Regions from separate parts of the Ensifer sp. ENS09 genome, predicted to be linked through region 4. Evidence: riboswitches for the same ligand, from Rfam matches in the RefSeq annotation. Region 4 holds a riboswitch; each other region holds the start of a gene.
The links. Region 4 has a riboswitch for thiamine pyrophosphate ahead of thiC (phosphomethylpyrimidine synthase ThiC). Riboswitches for the same ligand answer to the same signal wherever they lie in the genome.

Region 1 (4,196 bases), on a different contig from region 4:
CAGTATCTTCAGGAGCGTCGTCTTGCCGGCACCGTTCGGGCCGACGAGACCGATGCGGTCGCCGCGGTGCACGCGGATCGAGAACGGCGCGACGATTGTGCGCTCGCCATAGGCCTTGGTGATCTTCTCGGCCTCGATCACCAGCTTGCCGGATTCCTTGGCGTCGGCGGCCGTCGCCTGCACGGTGCCCTGCGGCCCCTTGTGGCCGCGATAGGTCGCCCGCATGGTCTGCAGCTCGCCAAGGCGACGCATGTTGCGCTTGCGCCGCGCGGTCACGCCGTAGCGCAGCCAATGCTCTTCGCGTTCGATCGCCTTGCCGAGCTTGTGCTGTTCCAGTTCTTCCGCCTCTAGCACTTCATCACGCCAGGCCTCGAAATGAGCGAAGCCGCGGTCAAGGCGGCGCGACTGGCCGCGGTCGAGCCAAACGGTCGCGGTCGACACCTTCTCCAGGAAGCGCCGGTCGTGTGAGATCAGCACCAGCGCCGAGCGGCTGCGGATCAGTTCGTCTTCAAGCCACTCGATCGTCGGCAGGTCGAGATGGTTGGTCGGCTCGTCGAGCAAAAGGATATCCGGCTCCGGCGCCATGACACGGGCGAGTGCTGCGCGGCGCGCCTCGCCGCCAGAAAGGCGCTTCGGGTCTTCTTCGCCGGTCAGACCCAGGTGTTGCAGCAGGTAGGCGACGCGATAGGGATCGTCGCTCGGGCCGAGGCCCGCCTCGGCATAGGCCTGCACCGTGTCGTAGCCGTCGAAATCCGGCGCCTGATGCAGATAGCGGATGGTCGCCGAGGGATGGCGGAACACCTCGCCCGACTGCGCCTCTGCAAGGCCCGCGGCGATCTTCATCAGCGTCGATTTGCCCGAGCCGTTGCGGCCGACCAGGCAGATCTTGTCGCCCGGCTCCACTTGAAAATTGGCGCCGGCAAGCAGCGGCGTGCCGCCAAAGGTGAGGAAGATATCGTCGAGTTTCAGAATGGGAGGCGCCAAGGCTCAGGCTCCGGAAAGATCATAGGGGCGGGCAAGCACCAGGGCGCGGCCGCTCTTGAGAGTGAAGCGAAGGGGACCCTCCGCAACGTTGGAAACGGTTCGGGACGAACCGAACGGCAGGGTGAAATCGTCAAGCGGGTAGCGCGCATTGACGATCGAAAGGCCGGTAAGCTCGGTCAGACCCAGCACCGAGAAGAGGCAGCCCTTGGGCAGGTCGACTTCGAGCGGGCCGGCCAGCAGTGGATAGGCCTCTTCCTCGCCCGACGTCATCAACACCGAAAGCCCGCGCTCGGCAAGGGCGACGGCATGAAGCAGATGCATGAACGCATGATCACTGCGGGTGCCGCCGAGCGCGCCGGCGAAGATCAGGCGATCGGCCCCACGCGACAGCGCCGCCTCGACCGCGATCTCGCCGTCCGTCGCGGCCTTTGCCGCCGGATAGGGCTCGCGCGGGACCGAGGCGTAGTCCGCAAGAAGGGCTTCCTCGGTCGAGTCGAAATCACCGACCCAGACATCGGGCACGATGCCGAGCAGCCGCGCATGGCGCATGCCGCCATCAGCCGCGATGAAGCGACTTGCGGCCAGTTGGTGAGCCAGCCGGTCGGTCAGCGAAAGGGCGCCGCCAAGCAGAATGGTGAAGGTCGATCGAGCCATGGCAAAGCCCATAGCGCAAAGGACCGCCGAAGGAAAACGAAGAAAACCGTCGGGCGACCGGTTCTCGGTATTTTGGTCAGACCGTCAATGCCCCTCGGGCACCGGATCGGGGAACAGCATGCCGGCATAAATGCCGGGGGTCGAATCCGGGATCTCGACAGCCCCGGCCACCCGCTCGTAGAACTTCGCCGGCCCGACACCGCCGATAATCGCGTAGCCGTAGCCGGCCTCGCGCATGGCCGTCAGGCTTGCAAGCAGCAACGCCTCGCCGATCCCCTGTCCGCGCCTGCTTTCGTCGACACCGGTCGGACCGAAAAAGCCGAGCGCCGTCACGTCGTGGCAGGAAAAGCCGACGATCTTTTCGTCATGGACTGCGACATGCATGCGTGTCGGGGTCGAGGAAAAGGCGGCTTCCGCCTCGCCCGCCCATCCGGCGCCAAAGGTCTTTTCGATCCAGGACACGACCAGGCGGCGCTCCGGCGCCATGGCGCGGCGAATGCTGACGCCAGGACCAAGCTTCGACTGAGGCTCAGCCGGCAGGGCATAAAGTCGAACGAGCATATCGGGCATGACATTTCCTCCTCGCTGCCGTTGTGTAGCGCAGTTGGCGGCTTACGCAAACATGCGCCGTCGTGCCGGCCAGGCGCCCTTGCTTCCCCGCAAACATCGCTTGCCTTGGGGCCTTGGCAGCGGTAAATCTCTTGCCGCTCTAACGGGGTGCCTCCCGACCGCACAGCGGCCGGAGGCTGAGAGGCGTAAAAACGCCAACCCGCGGAACCTGATCCGGCTCATACCGGCGGAGGGATTAGACGCGATCGGATCGATACGCCCTTTTCCCATGCAACAACGAACTTTGGGAGAGAGGTCCTCGCCATGTCCAATTCATCGCAACTCAAACTCTTTAGCCGGCTAGCCCTTGCGGCCGCCGCAAGCCTCGTTTTTTCCGGCGTCGCGACCGCCGCCGACAAGACGCTGACGGTCTATACCTATGAGAGCTTCATCACCGAATGGGGACCGGGCGCCAAGGTTGCGGAAGCCTTCGAGAAGACCTGCGAGTGCAAGGTCAACTACGTCGGCGTCGCCGACGGCGTCGAGCTTCTCACCCGCCTGAAGCTCGAAGGCGCGGCTTCCAAGGCCGACATCGTGCTCGGCCTCGACACCAACCTCGTGGCCGAAGCCAAGGCGACCGGCTTCTTCGCGCCGCACGGCATCGAGGCAACCGGCGTCACCGTGCCCGGCAACTTCTCCGACGACACCTTCCTGCCCTATGACTACGGCCACTTCGCCGTCGTCTACGATACCGAGACGCTGAAGACGCCACCGAAGAGCCTCAAGGAACTGGTCGAAGGTGACCCGTCGCAAAAGATCGTCATCGAGGATCCGCGCACGTCGACGCCGGGCCTCGGCCTGCTCCTCTGGGTCAAGGCCGTCTATGGCGACGAGGCGGGTGCCGCCTGGGCGAAGCTGAAGGACCGCGTCCTGACCGTCACTCCCGGCTGGTCGGAAGCCTATGGCCTCTTCACCAAGGGCGAGGCGCCGATGGTGCTGTCCTACACCACGTCGCCGGCCTACCACATGGTCGCGGAAAACACCGAGCGCTATCAGGCGGCTGCCTTCTCCGAAGGCCACTACATCCAGATCGAAGTCGCCGGCATGACCAAGAACGCCAAGGAGCCGGAACTGGCAAAGCAGTTCCTCGCCTTCATGACCGGTCCGGACTTCCAGTCGATCATCCCGACGACCAACTGGATGATGCCGGTCGCAGCGACCAAGGAGCCGCTGCCGGACGCCTTCAACAAGCTGGTCAACCCGGAGAACACCTTCCTCCTGCCTTCGGAGGAGGTCGCCAAGAACCGCAAGGCCTGGATCGACGAATGGCTCGCCGCCATGAGCAAGAACTGAGGCCGGATTGTTCGCACTGCGCGAAAATCGCATGACAGTGGTCGCCGGGGCAGCCTGCCTCGGCGCCTTCGTGCTTTTCGTCGGCCTGGCGATCGTCGCCTTGCTGAGCCAGACGGGCGGCGCGAGCGATGACGCGCTGTTCGACGCCTATATCTGGCGCGTCACCCGCTTCACGCTGCTGCAGGCGACCCTCTCGACACAGCTGTCGGTACTCTTTGCCATCCCGGTCGCCCGGGCGCTGGCGCGACGGCCGCAGTTTCCCGGCCGCATCTGGCTCTTGCGCCTGATGGCGTTGCCGCTCGGCCTGCCCGTTCTCGTCGGCGCACTCGGCTTGATCGAGATCTGGGGGCGCCAGGGCTTCCTCAATTCCGGCCTGCGCTGGCTCGGCCTCGCGCAGCCCGTCAGCATCTACGGCCTGTTCGGCATCCTGCTCGCCCACGTCTTCTTCAACATGCCGCTTGCGGCGCGCCTCTTCCTGGCCGGGCTCGAGCGCATCCCCGCCGAGTATTGGCGCAGCGCCGCCAATCTCGGCATGCCGTCGCGAGCACTCTTCCGTTTCATCGAGTGGCCGGTCCTGCGCGGCCTCCTTCCAGGTGCCGCCGGCCTCGTCTTCATGCTCTGTGCCACCAGCTTCACCCTCGTGTTGACGCTTGGCG
Region 2 (4,196 bases), 140 kb from region 4:
GAAGACGCCGGTCGCGTGCGCCTCGTCGATGACGAGAAAGCCGTCATGCTGCGCGGCAAGCGCGAGGAGGTCGGCAAGCGGCGCGCGATCGCCATCCATCGAATAGAGGCTTTCGACGGCAATCCACGGGCGCCCCGCTCCGCCGGCCCGGCGCCATTTTTCGATGGCATCGGCAAAGGCGCCGACATCGTTGTGCACTGCTGCCACCGCATCGGCCTTGCTTGCGGCGATGCCTTCGTGAGCGCTCGCATGGATCAGGGCATCGTGGACGATGAGATCGTCACGCTGCGGCAGCGTCGAAAACATGGCAGCATTGGCGGCATAGCCGCTGCCGAAGAAGAGCATCCGTTCGGCGCCGAAGAAGGCCGCCGCTTCCGTCTCCAGCGCCTCGTGTTCTTCGTGATTGCCGCGCAACAGCCTTGAGCCGCCGGAGCCGACAGGCACGCCGCGCGCGATGGCGGCCGTTATCGCTGCCTTCAGCCGCGGCGAGGCGGCGAGCGCCAGGTAGTCGTTCGAGGTGAAATCCACTCCGCCAGCGGGGGCAAGAGCGCGCCGGCGGCCCTTGCGTTCGAGGCCCTCCAGCGTCTTCTCATGGCGCGCAAACAGACCCGCGGTCATTCCGCCGCGTCCGGCCTTGCCGGTGGAGCCATCGGCTTCAACCCCAGCCGCCGGAAGAGTGCTGCATCATGGTCCTCGCCGGGATTGTCGGCGGTCAGCAGGGTTTCGCCGACGAAAATAGAATTGGCGCCGGCGAAGAAACAGAGCGCCTGCGTCTCGTCGCTCATGTCGGTGCGCCCGGCCGAAAGCCGGACATTCGATTGCGGCATCAGGATGCGGGCAAGCGCGATGGTGCGGACGAAATCGATCGGATCGACGGGTGCCGCATCGGCCAGCTTCGAACCCGGGATCGGGATCAGCATGTTGATCGGCACGCTTTCGGGCGGCACCGGCAGGTTGGCGAGCGTTACCAGCATCGAGATCCGGTCGTCAGCGGTTTCGCCCATGCCGAGGATGCCGCCGGCGCAGACCTTGATGCCGGCGTCGCGGACATTGGCGAGCGTCTCCAGCCGGTCGGCAAAGCTGCGGGTGGTGATGATCTCGCTATAGAAGCGTTCGGACGTATCGACATTGTGGTTGTAGTAATCGAGCCCGGCCTCGGCGAGCCGCGCAGACTGGGCCGGCGTCAGCATGCCGAGCGTCATACAGGTTTCCATGCCGAGCGCCCGCACCCCGCCGACCATGGCGACGATGGCATCCATGTCGCGGTCCTTCGGACTGCGCCACGCGGCCCCCATGCAATAGCGGGTCGCGCCGCCGTCGCGCGCCTTGCGCGCCTCGGCAAGCACACGCTCGACCTCCATCAGCTTCGATGCCTTGAGCCCGGTCGGATAGTGGGCGGACTGGCTGCAGTAGCCGCAATCCTCGGCGCAGCCGCCGGTCTTGATAGAGAGCAGCCGGCTCATCTGGATGGCGTTGGGATCGAACTGCGCACGGTGGACGGTGTGGGCGCGGTAGAGCAGATCGTTGAACGGCAGATTATAGATTTTCTCCGCTTCCGGCCGGGCCCAGCGGGATTGGGCCGCGTCGCCCGGGATCAAATCAGCACCAGTCGGTCGGTTTTCGTCCAGCATTTCAGCTTGTCCTCCAGGTCGTCGCGATCGTAAAATAGATAGAATCCAATATTATCTATAATTTTGACGGACGCGGGAATTCGCAAGCACCCAAGCGGAGAAATTCTTACATCTTATATTCTTCAGGTTGTATCTTCGGATCACATGAGGGTCCGGACGCCGTCGACAGAGGGCAAGAACCGACAATCAATCACTCGCGCGTCAGCCCGGAAATCTCGCACGTCCACCAACGAAACCGTTACGACTCCGGACTTTCCCGGCACTCCAAGCTCCACTCCGGTCGGCCAACACCCTTCCTTCCATCACGCCATCGACGCCTCCGCTTTCTCGCAGCAAGATTATAGATAATTTTTTCGGCAGTTACATCACAGTCAGCACGAATGCTGGCTCTTGACAAAAACGGCCCCGAGCGGTCAGCTTGGAGCATTCACCAGGGGTGTCCCGCCAAGGGGCTGAGATTCTGCTATGCGGTCGCGCGGCGCAGTGACCCGTTGAACCTGATCCAGTTCATACTGGCGTAGGGACGGTGCAGACTCGCTGCCGCAAACGTCGCGTTCACGTGACGGATCAATCGGCAAGGCGTCCTTCCCCTCCCCCGCTCGTGAACTGGGTCTCCACCTTTGGAGCCTCGGCATGCACACCGCCAACACTATCCCGCTTCGTTGCCTACGACGGCCCGTACGCGCCGCACAGGAGCGCTGAGCGATGCGCGTCCTCGTGAAAGGCGCCGGCGTCGCAGGGCTCTGTCTGGCCTATGAACTCAGCGCCCGCGGTGTCGCGGTGACGGTCGTCGAGCGTAAGCCCGGTTTTGCCGGTGCGGCATCCTGGTTTGCCGGCGGCATGCTGGCGCCCTGGTGCGAGCGCGAAAGCGCCGAAGAGGCGGTGCTGACGAAGGGTATCGGCGCCATCGACTGGTGGGACGACGTCCTGCCAGGCGAAGTTTCCCGCAACGGTACGCTGGTCGTCGCCCCGCCACGGGACGCCGGCGAACTCAGGCGCTTCGCCTCGCGCACCTCCGGCTACGAATGGCTCGATGCTGCCGCGATCGAACGGCTGGAACCGGCACTTGCCGGGCGCTTCCGGGAGGCTTTGTTCTTTCCGGGCGAGGCGCATCTCGACCCGCGCCGGGCGCTCGCCCGGCTGCGGCAGAAGCTTGTCGATCGCGGCATCGCCTTCGTCACCGGGGCGAGCGACAACGGACAGCACGATCTCGTCGCCGACTGCACGGGTGCGGCAGGCACCGGTGACACGCCCGGCCTGCGCGGCGTGCGCGGCGAAATGCTCTATCTTGAGACAAGCGACGTAGAGCTGTCGCGGCCCGTCAGGCTCATTCATCCGCGCATCCCGCTCTATATCGTGCCGCGCGGCGGCGGCCTCTTCATGTGCGGGGCGACGATGATCGAGACGGATGATGGCGGACCGATCACCGCCCGTTCGCTCATGGAACTGCTGAACGCCGCCTATGCGCTGCATCCGGCCTTCGGCGAAGCGCGCCTCGTCGAGACCGGCGCCGGTGTCCGCCCCGCCTTCGCCGACAACCTGCCGCGTGCCCTGCGCGCCGGGCAGACCATCACGATCAACGGACTTTACCGCCATGGCTTCCTGCTTTCGCCGGCCCTGGCGGCCGAAGCAGCCGACCTTGCCCTTGTGCAGGACCTGAAGGGAGATGCCGCATGAGACTGACCGTCAATGGCGAGGATCACGACCTCGCCGTCGCCACCCTCGCCGAGCTTCTGGCTGCGCTCGACTTCGAAGGCGATTGGCTCGCCACTGCTGTCAACGGCGAACTGGTGCACCGGGCCGACCGTTCGGGTCATGCGCTTTGCGACCGAGACCGCATCGAAATTCTCTCGCCGATGAAAGGAGGCTGAGACATGCTGACGCTTTATGGACAGGACCTGCGCTCGAGACTGCTTCTCGGCACCGCCCGCTATCCCTCCCCCGCCGTGCTCGAAGATGCGGTGCGATCCTCGGGCACCGAGATCGTCACGGTCTCGCTTCGGCGCGAAACGGCCGGAGGCCGCCAGGGCGGCGCCTTCTTCGAATTGATCCGGGCGCTCGGCGTACACGTGCTGCCGAACACCGCCGGCTGCCATTCGGTGTCCGAGGCGGTGCTAACGGCCAAGATGGCGCGCGAGGTCTTCGGCACCAACTGGCTGAAGCTCGAAGTAATCGGCCACCACGACACGTTGCAGCCGGATGTCTTCGGGCTGGTCGAGGCGGCGCGCATCCTCTCGGCCGAAGGGTTCGAGGTCTTTCCCTACACCACGGATGACCTTGTGGTTGCCGAGCGGCTCTTGGAAGCCGGCTGCAAGGTGCTGATGCCCTGGGGCGCGCCGATCGGCAGCGCCATGGGGCCGCAGAACATCCAGGCGCTGAGGGCCATGCGGGCCAATTTCCCCGATGTGCCGCTGATCGTCGATGCCGGCATCGGCCGGCCCTCGCACGCAACGACGGTGATGGAGCTCGGCTTCGACGCCGTCCTGCTCAACACGGCCGTCGCCGGCGCCGCCAGGCCCGCGCTGATGGCCTCGGCGTTTGCGGGCGCGATCGATGCCGGGCGGC
Region 3 (4,196 bases), on a different contig from region 4:
TTCCCAGTTTCATGTGCAATTCCCTTTTGTTTTTGACAGAGTCAGAGGCTCGTGCCGAAGGGGCTCCGGCGCGGGGTCATTCGGAGATTGCTTAAATGCCGGCGGCGGGCTGCGAGCGCGCCGCTTGCGATGCGGCGAACACCTTCAGTCGCTGAGGCGTGGCGAGGGTTCAGCTGCCGTGTCGATTTTGAGCAAATCAGCCAAGACGGTACGGATTTGCGGCCAGGGTTCGTCCACACAGGTCGACGAAGGCTGGCCGCGGTTCACGATCGCGTCGAGTTTGGCGATGACGCCGGGAGCGACGTCACAGGAACCGGCCACAACGCTTGGGCGGCTAATTCCTCCGCCAGCGCTGCGCGGTCCTCGTCCTCGAGCGCGTCATTGTAGGCGCTGCGTCCATCGCGCTCAGCTGAAGACGACGGCTCGCCTGAGAACAGGGCGATCTCGAGCTGTTGCTGATGGTGGGTCGATTCGCTCAGGCGAGTCCAGGCGGCACGCCAATGCTGCCAGGCTGCGACCGCAGGGTCATTGGTGCAACCGCTAAACCCTGACTTTCGATGGGCCGCAACGTGCGGATATGTGGGTAAACACGCCGGCACCGAGGAATGAAAATCTCCTCGCGTGACGGTAGGCAAAGTTCTGCTATTGTCGGAATCAGCCATGATCCGAGCTCCCTATAGCTTGGTTTTGGTCAGATCGAACAGGTGTTACCGCACCTGTTCGATCGCCGGGTCATTCTTCCTACAATATGTCGGAGGTCAATCAGAAAGTTTGCCTTGAGTAACTTACTTCTTACGATGGAGCAGTGCCGTGGAGCACGGGCAATGTTGGGCTGGAGCCAGGCAGAGCTCGCCAAGGCAGCAAACGTGTCTCGCCAGACTATCGCCGATTTTGAAAGGGGAGCTCACGTACCGATCGTCAACAACCTCGCAAGCATCGTAGCGGCGTTGGAGAAGGCAGGAATTGAGATTATTCCGGCAAATGGTGGCGGCGTAGGCATCCGCTTCAAACGGTCATCTTAAGTAGGTGGATTACTGGCTCTTCTGCATGCGATGCGCTTCACAGGCGCACAAATACGCGCCGCTCCTGTGCGTGGAGCGCTAAAGGGCTCGCCAAGGCAACTGATATCGGAGTCGCCACCGTAGGCCGAGCAGAAACTGAAGATGGAGCTGCATCCCTAACATTCGCGAACTTGAAGGCCATACGGCACGTGTTGGAAGGTCCCGGTATCGAATTCATCCCTGAAAATGGGGGCAGCGTCGGCGTTTGTTTCAAGAAGTCGAGCTCGGGATCTTCCGTTGATGGCGTTTGATCCGGCTACCAAAGAGACAACTCTTGAAAGGAAGACCCTCGCCAATCTTAACTGGAGCCGAGGTTCGCGCAGAGCTGGCGAATGCAGCCAGTGTGGGACTGTCCATATTCGACGAGCGGAAGAGGAATACTGATATCAGCGACTCCTTCATCGAACTCACGTTTGATCCGCAACGCTCTGGAAGCAATGATGCTGACCGGAGTTGGAGGGCTATTCCACCTTTAAGCGATTGTTGACCCAACGCGACCGAAAGTCCGGAATCGAGGCACGCTAACCGTGCACAATCGCGTGAGGGCACTATGAATTTTCACAGCCTGTGTCATCAATACCTTCGCCTGTGAAGTCGAACGCTCAGACGGAAGGCCCCTTGTGCTCGAAAGCCCATAGGACCTTCATTTTAGGAAGCTTCTTCAACAGTGAGGATTGCGCCTCGAACTGGCTTGCCTGTGACAGGGTTCCAACGGTTGACACCCCGGCCCACGCTACCCTAGCATCCCTCCCGCCGAGGGGTGCACTGTCACAGTGCTGAGATGGCGGTGAGCCAGACCCTTGAACCTGATCCGGATCATACCGGCGTAGGAACGGCGAGGGCCCTTCTGCTCACCAGCTGTCTTTGCGCTTACCGACCGGATCTCCGTCCATGTCCGGGAGGTCGCTTTGCTCGTGTCTGTTTTTGACTCAATCCAAAAAGGCTCAAGGCTCATGCAGGTGGGGCGATGACCGCGATCGCCGTTACCATCGCAGGTTCGGATTCCGGCGGCGGGGCCGGCATCCAGGCGGATCTGAAGACGTTCTCGGCGCTCGGAGTTTATGGCGCAAGCGTGATCACCGCGGTCACGGCGCAGAATACCCGTGGGGTCTCTGCGGTGGAGGATATCTCCCCGACCGTCGTTGCGGCTCAGATCGACGCGGTATTTTCGGATCTCGCCGTGGGAGCGGTGAAAATAGGCATGGTCTCGCGGCGCGAGACGATCGCGGTGATCGCGGCTGGTCTTAAGCGCTACGACCGGCTGGCTGTCATCGACCCGGTGATGGTGGCAACCTCCGGCGATCACCTGATGCGCCGGGACGCGATCGCGACGCTCAAGGAGGAGTTGCTGCCGCTGGCACTCATTCTGACGCCGAACCTGCCCGAGGCGGCGCTGTTGACCGGACGGGCGATCGCTGAAACCGAGACCGAGATCGCACGCCAGGCCGAGATGCTTCTGAAACTCGGTGCGCGTTCGGTGCTGATGAAGGGCGGGCATGGCAAGGGCAAGGACGCGACCGACGTTCTCTTTGGTCAGGGGGACGTCCTCAACCTGTCGCGACCGCGGATCGAAAGCAGCAATGATCATGGCACCGGGTGCACGCTCTCTGCGGCAATCGCCGCGGGGCTTGCCAAGGGCAAGCCGATTGACCATGCGGTCGTCGCCGCCAAGGCCTACTTGCATGACGCGGTGGTCGCTGCCGATCGTCTGACTATCGGACAGGGGCGGGGGCCGGTGCATCATTTTCATCATTGGTGGGGCGACAGCCGCAACCAGAGCACAGCGTCTTCGGACGGGGCCTAAGCAGACGGCCGCCTCGGACGAATGACTAGATATGGCTATGCGCAGTAGCATGGCGTTCATTGCATCTCAGGCCACTGCAGCGCTTGGCAGGGCCGATTGCTCGCCCTTGAGCATCTTGCGATAGAGCGCCACATGTTCGCGCGCGCAATCGACGTGGCTCGTCGGTCGCCGAAGTGTCGCACGCAGATTGTCCCATGCCCGCGGGGCGGCCAACACGTCGATCAGCCGGTCGGCCAGATCCTGGGCGCTGCCGGCGCGGAAGTGATAGCCATCCAGCCGGTCGCGAACCTTTTCGGCCATGCCGCCGATGTCGGAGCAGAGGATCGGCCGGCCGTGATGCAATGCTTCCTGGATGACGACGGGAGAATTCTCCCACCAGACCGAGGGCATCACCACCCAATCGACCGATCGCATCAGCCGCGGCATGTCCTGGTTCTGGTAGGCGCCGTAGAAGCGCACACGGCGACCGGCGTCTTCGATCAGTTTGGCCACCTTCTCCTGATAGTCTTTCGGCTGGCGCTCGAGGTTGCCGCCAAAAATCATCAGCGAGGAATCGTCGCCCCACACGTCATCGGGCACACGCGATACGGCGTCGATCAACACGTGAACGCCCTTGAATGGCGTCATCTGCCCGAAATAGGCAAAGCGGTTGCGTCGCGCCGTCGGCGATGGCAATTCGCGGGCCGGCGCCTTGTCGCCCATGACGATGCCGTTCTCGATCACGAAGATTTTTGCGGCTTCGAGCCCCCATTCGACATAGCGGTTGGCGAGAAAGGCGCTGGGCGCGATGAAGGCATCGGCGAGATTGAGCATGCCGCGCACGAACTGTTCGCGGCGAACGAAGCGCGACACCGGGATTTCGGGGAAGCACGTGTGGCAGCTGATCGGTGAGGCGCCGTTGCAAAGCTGGCCCGAGGGGCGTTTCACCATTTGCCCGTGATTGTGGCAGATCGGCAGATACTCATGGAACGTCACGACGATGCGTGCGTTGGGCAGGGCATCACGAACGGCATAGAGCGCTTCCAGGCCGAAGCCGAGAATATGATGGAAGTGAATTACGTCCGGCTTGATGTCACCGACGAAGCGCAAGAGGTCGCGGCGGATCGCGTCCGTATCGCCGTTGGAGAGGAAGAAATGGTCGAAGTCTTCGGCGTGGTAGAGCACTTCGTCCATGGCGAGACGCAGGCTCATCAGCGCGGACGCGCCATGGCGCGGAACCGGATTGCCGACGCGGGCGAGGTAGATCGATTCCACACCGGGCAGGCCGTTAAGCGCCTTGTGAAGGCCATGCGAGGCAATTTCCGCTCCGCCAAGGGAGTGGGTTGGGTGGC
Region 4 (4,196 bases):
CGGCAGGGTCTCGTCGTGAAAATTGCGGGCTGTTTCCGGGTCGAGCGAGAGGTTGAACTGGTCCTCCCAGCGGAACTCGAAGCGGGCGCGAGACAGCGCGTCGTCGCGCACCTGGGCTGCCGGGTGACCCTTGGCGAGATCGGCGGCATGGGCGGCGATCTTGTAGGTGATGACGCCGACCTTGACGTCGTTGCGGTCAGGCAGGCCGAGATGCTCCTTCGGCGTGACATAGCAGAGCATGGCGGTGCCGAACCAGCCGATCATCGCAGCACCGATGCCGGACGTGATGTGGTCGTAGCCGGGTGCGATGTCCGTCGTCAGCGGTCCGAGCGTATAGAAAGGCGCCTCGCCGCAGACGGCCAGTTGCTTGTCCATGTTCTCCTTGATCTTGTGCATCGGCACGTGGCCGGGGCCTTCGATCATCACCTGACAATCCTTGGCCCAGGCGATCTTGGTGAGTTCGCCGAGCGTTTCGAGTTCGGCGAATTGTGCGGCGTCGTTGGCGTCGGCGATCGAGCCCGGGCGCAGGCCGTCGCCGAGCGAGAAGGAGACGTCATAGGCGCGGCAGATGTCGCAGATCTCCTCGAAATGCTCGTAGAGGAAGCTCTCACGATGATGATGCAGACACCACTTGGCCATGATCGAGCCGCCGCGTGACACGATGCCGGTGACGCGGTCGACGGTGAGCGGGATGTAGTGCAGGCGGACGCCGGCATGGATGGTGAAATAGTCGACGCCCTGCTCGGCCTGCTCGATCAGCGTGTCGCGATAGACTTCCCAGGTGAGGTCCTCGGCAATGCCGTTGACCTTTTCCAGCGCCTGGTAGAGCGGTACGGTGCCGATCGGAACCGGCGAGTTGCGGATGATCCATTCGCGGATGTTGTGGATGTTGCGGCCGGTCGAAAGGTCCATGACCGTGTCAGCACCCCAGCGCGTCGCCCAGACCATCTTCTCGACTTCCTCGGCCATCGACGAGGTGACGGCGGAGTTGCCGATATTGGCGTTGATCTTCACCAGGAAGTTCCGGCCGATGATCATTGGTTCGGATTCCGGGTGGTTGATGTTGGCGGGCAGGATCGCCCGGCCGCTGGCGATTTCCTGGCGCACGAATTCCGGCGTCACGTGATCGGGAACGTGGGCGCCGAAGCTTTCGCCGTCGCGGACCTTCGCGCGCGCCGCGTCGCGGCCGAGGTTCTCGCGGATCGCCACGAACTCCATCTCCGGCGTGATGATGCCGGCGCGGGCATAGGCAAGCTGCGTCACTGCCCGGCCACCCGTGGCCTTCAGCGGCGCATGCTGGAACGGGAAGGTCGGTGTCAGCCGGTCGCCGCTCACAAAGCCGTTGTCTTCGGGGCGGACGGTGCGTCCCTCATAGGTCTCGACATCGCCGCGGTCGACGATCCAGTTGCGGCGAAGCCGCGGCAGGCCGTCCTCGATGCGGATCTCGGCACCGTCGGCGGTGTAGGCGCCGGAGGAGTCATAGACCGTGACCGGTTGCTCGCCCGAGGTCGGGTGCAGAGCAATCTCGCGCATTGGCACGCGGATATCCGGATGAAGAACGCCCGGCTTGTGGATCTTTCGGGAGGCCGGAAGCGGGCCTTGCGTGACCGCGAGGGCTGAGGGTTTGGTGGCAATATTCATGACGAGGCTCCAAGTTTGCGATTGGAGACCCAGTTCTGATGCCGGAAAGATGAAAGACGCTCCGCCAGGTGCTCACCGCACGGAATCCTGGCTTCGATATCTGCACCGTCCCTACGCCAGTATGAACTGGATCAGGTTCAACGGGTCACTGCGCTATAGCCGGCAAGCCGGCCATCCAGCAGAATCTCAGCCCCTTGCGGGACCCCCCTGGTGAATGCCTAGATCATAGCCATCGAACGGCCCGGGTCGTCAAGCGTGAATTCGCCTGTCGATAAAGATGCACCTAGTGCGTGTATTTGCGGATTCGAATTTGGCGCTAGCGGCCGGCCTTTTCCGGTGCTGTCCGCTCGGCATAATCGGCGCGGTTGATGCCGTGGCGCTGGAGCTTGTCGTAGAAGGTCTTGCGCGGGATGCCGAGCGCCTCGATCGTCGCCTTGACGTCGCCGCGCTGGGCGCGCAGCACCTCCTTCAGGATCTCCGCCTCGTAGCGTTCAAGCCGTTCCGGCAGGGCGAATCCGGGCTGTTCGGTGGGCGCAATCGTTTGGCCCAGCGGACCTTCCACACCAAGCGCCACCCGCTCGGCAAAATGCGAGAGTTCACGCACATTGCCCGGCCAGGCATGCGTCATCAGATGCCGTTGTACGGCTGGAGAGATCATCGGCACGTCGCGCTTGAAGCGCTCGGCCGCCCGGGTCAGGAAGTGCGAGAAGAGCAGCGGGATATCGTCACGGCGTTCGCGCAGCGGCGGGATCGACAGCGTCACGACGTTCAATCGGAAGTAGAGGTCTTCGCGGAAGTCGCCGCGCTCCGCCGGATTGCCGAGATCGATCTTGGCAGCCGCGATGACGCGGATATCGACCGGACGAACCTGGTTGGTGCCAAGCGGCGTGATCTCGCGCGCTTCCAGAACGCGCAGCATCTTCACCTGCGTTGCCGGCGGCATCGCCTCGATCTCGTCGAGGAAAAGCGTGCCGCCGCTTGCATGCTCGATCCGGCCGATGCGCTTCTTCAAGGCGCCGGTGAAGGCGCCCGGTTCGTGGCCGAAGAGTTCGCTTTCGATCACCGTCTCCGGCAGAGCGCCGCAATTCAGCGCCACGAAATTGCCGTTACGGCGGCGGCTCCAATTGTGAAGCAGCGTCGCCACCACTTCCTTGCCGCTGCCGGTCTCACCGGCGACGAGCACGTCGACATCGGTATCGGCGATGTGCCGGATCGTCTGGCGCAGGCGTTCCATGACCGGCGTCTGGCCGATCAGCGGCAGGCTGTCGCCGGCCGTCTCGGCGGCCCGCTTCAGTGCGCGGTTCTCCATCACGAGCCGGCGTTTTTCCAGAGCGCGATGCACGCTCTGCACCAGCCGGTCGGCGGCGAAGGGTTTTGGGATGAAGTCGTAGACGCCGTCGTGCAAGGCCTGCACCGCCATCGGGATATCCCCATGACCGGTCACCAGGATCACCGGCAGGTCTGCGTCGAAGGCTTCGATGCGGCGGAAGAAGGCGAGGCCGTCGATGCCCGGCATGCGGATATCGCTGACGACGATGCCGTCGAAATTGGCATCGAGCGTCTTCAACGCTTCGGCGGCGCTGGCAAACGGGATGACGGTGAGGCCGGCGAGTTCCAGCGTCTGCGTCATCGCCTTGCGCAGATGGGTGTCGTCATCGACGAGATAGACGGTCGGCTGCATCGCTCAGGCCCTCTTCAGGCGAACCGTGAAAACGGTGCCCTTGTCGCTGGTGTCGACGGTGATATCGCCGCCATAATCGGCGACGATCTCCTTGGAGATGGCAAGGCCAAGGCCGAGGCCCTCGTCCTTCGAGGTGTTGAACGGCGTGAACAGATCCTCGCGGATATGCGGGGGAATGCCCGGGCCGTTGTCGGCAACGACGAGCGAAACCGTCCCGGACGGGCTCTCCTCGCAGCGCACGCGGATCTCGGCATCGCCGCGCGCGCCGAGCGCTTCCAGCGCGTTCTGGAGAAGATTGATCAGCACCTGTTCCAGCCGGATGCGGCTGCCGAGCACGCGGAGGCCATTTTCCGGCAGGTCGATGACGATCGCATCCATGCGGCCGGCAAAGCGGCTGCGCAGCAACAGCATCGCCCCTTCGATCACGTCGCGCATCGGCGTCGGTTCGGCGACGAAGCGGCCCTTGCGGGCAAAGCTTCTGAGTTCGTCGGTGATGGTGCCGACCCGGTCGGTCAGTTCGGCGATGCTGACGAGGTTCTCGACCGCGGTCTGCTGCTGGCCGCGATCGAGGAAGGTGCGGGCGTTGTCGGCATAGGCGCGGATGGTCGCGACCGGCTGGTTGATCTCATGGGCGACGCCGGCCGCCACCTGGCCGAGGATCGCCAGCCGGTTCGCCTGGACGAGCTCCTGTTGCACCGCCTGCAGCTTTTCGCCGGTGCGCCGATGGTCGGCGATCTCCGTTTCGAGATGATCGCGGGCAAGGCTGAGGTCATGGGTGCGCTCCGCCACGCGGGTTTCCAGCTCGTCGCGCGCGGCGCGATCCCTTGCAGACACCAGCGCCAGCGTCTGGCGGCGGCGCAGGAGGAAGGCGGTA

Region 1: linked by a shared signal. The riboswitch ahead of thiB (thiamine ABC transporter substrate binding subunit) and the one ahead of thiC (phosphomethylpyrimidine synthase ThiC) in region 4 are both predicted to bind thiamine pyrophosphate.
Region 2: linked by a shared signal. The riboswitch ahead of thiO (glycine oxidase ThiO) and the one ahead of thiC (phosphomethylpyrimidine synthase ThiC) in region 4 are both predicted to bind thiamine pyrophosphate.
Region 3: linked by a shared signal. The riboswitch ahead of thiD (bifunctional hydroxymethylpyrimidine kinase/phosphomethylpyrimidine kinase) and the one ahead of thiC (phosphomethylpyrimidine synthase ThiC) in region 4 are both predicted to bind thiamine pyrophosphate.

Annotation. Positions count from the first base shown of each region.
Region 1 covers NZ_JACVBP010000007.1:239,366-243,561, forward strand. The annotation lists gene IB267_RS30005 (ABC-F family ATP-binding cassette domain-containing protein) at 1-984, opposite strand, end outside; gene IB267_RS30010 (thiamine diphosphokinase) at 988-1,638, opposite strand; gene IB267_RS30015 (GNAT family N-acetyltransferase) at 1,723-2,208, opposite strand; TPP riboswitch at 2,342-2,460, shown strand; gene thiB (thiamine ABC transporter substrate binding subunit) at 2,512-3,540, shown strand; gene thiP (thiamine/thiamine pyrophosphate ABC transporter permease ThiP) at 3,548-4,196, shown strand, end outside.
Region 2 covers NZ_JACVBP010000005.1:109,033-113,228, reverse strand. The annotation lists gene IB267_RS25100 (8-amino-7-oxononanoate synthase) at 1-618, opposite strand, end outside; gene bioB (biotin synthase BioB) at 615-1,631, opposite strand; TPP riboswitch at 2,054-2,173, shown strand; gene thiO (glycine oxidase ThiO) at 2,337-3,308, shown strand; gene thiS (sulfur carrier protein ThiS) at 3,305-3,502, shown strand; gene IB267_RS25080 (thiazole synthase) at 3,506-4,196, shown strand, end outside.
Region 3 covers NZ_JACVBP010000004.1:927,555-931,750, reverse strand. The annotation lists partial or broken gene IB267_RS24550 (ABC transporter substrate-binding protein) at 1-13, opposite strand, end outside; gene IB267_RS24545 (helix-turn-helix transcriptional regulator) at 798-1,022, shown strand; TPP riboswitch at 1,808-1,911, shown strand; gene thiD (bifunctional hydroxymethylpyrimidine kinase/phosphomethylpyrimidine kinase) at 2,029-2,865, shown strand; gene IB267_RS24535 (glycosyltransferase family 4 protein) at 2,932-4,196, opposite strand, start outside.
Region 4 covers NZ_JACVBP010000005.1:249,738-253,933, forward strand. The annotation lists gene thiC (phosphomethylpyrimidine synthase ThiC) at 1-1,641, opposite strand, end outside; TPP riboswitch at 1,732-1,860, opposite strand; gene IB267_RS25695 (sigma-54 dependent transcriptional regulator) at 1,958-3,322, opposite strand; gene IB267_RS25700 (ATP-binding protein) at 3,326-4,196, opposite strand, start outside.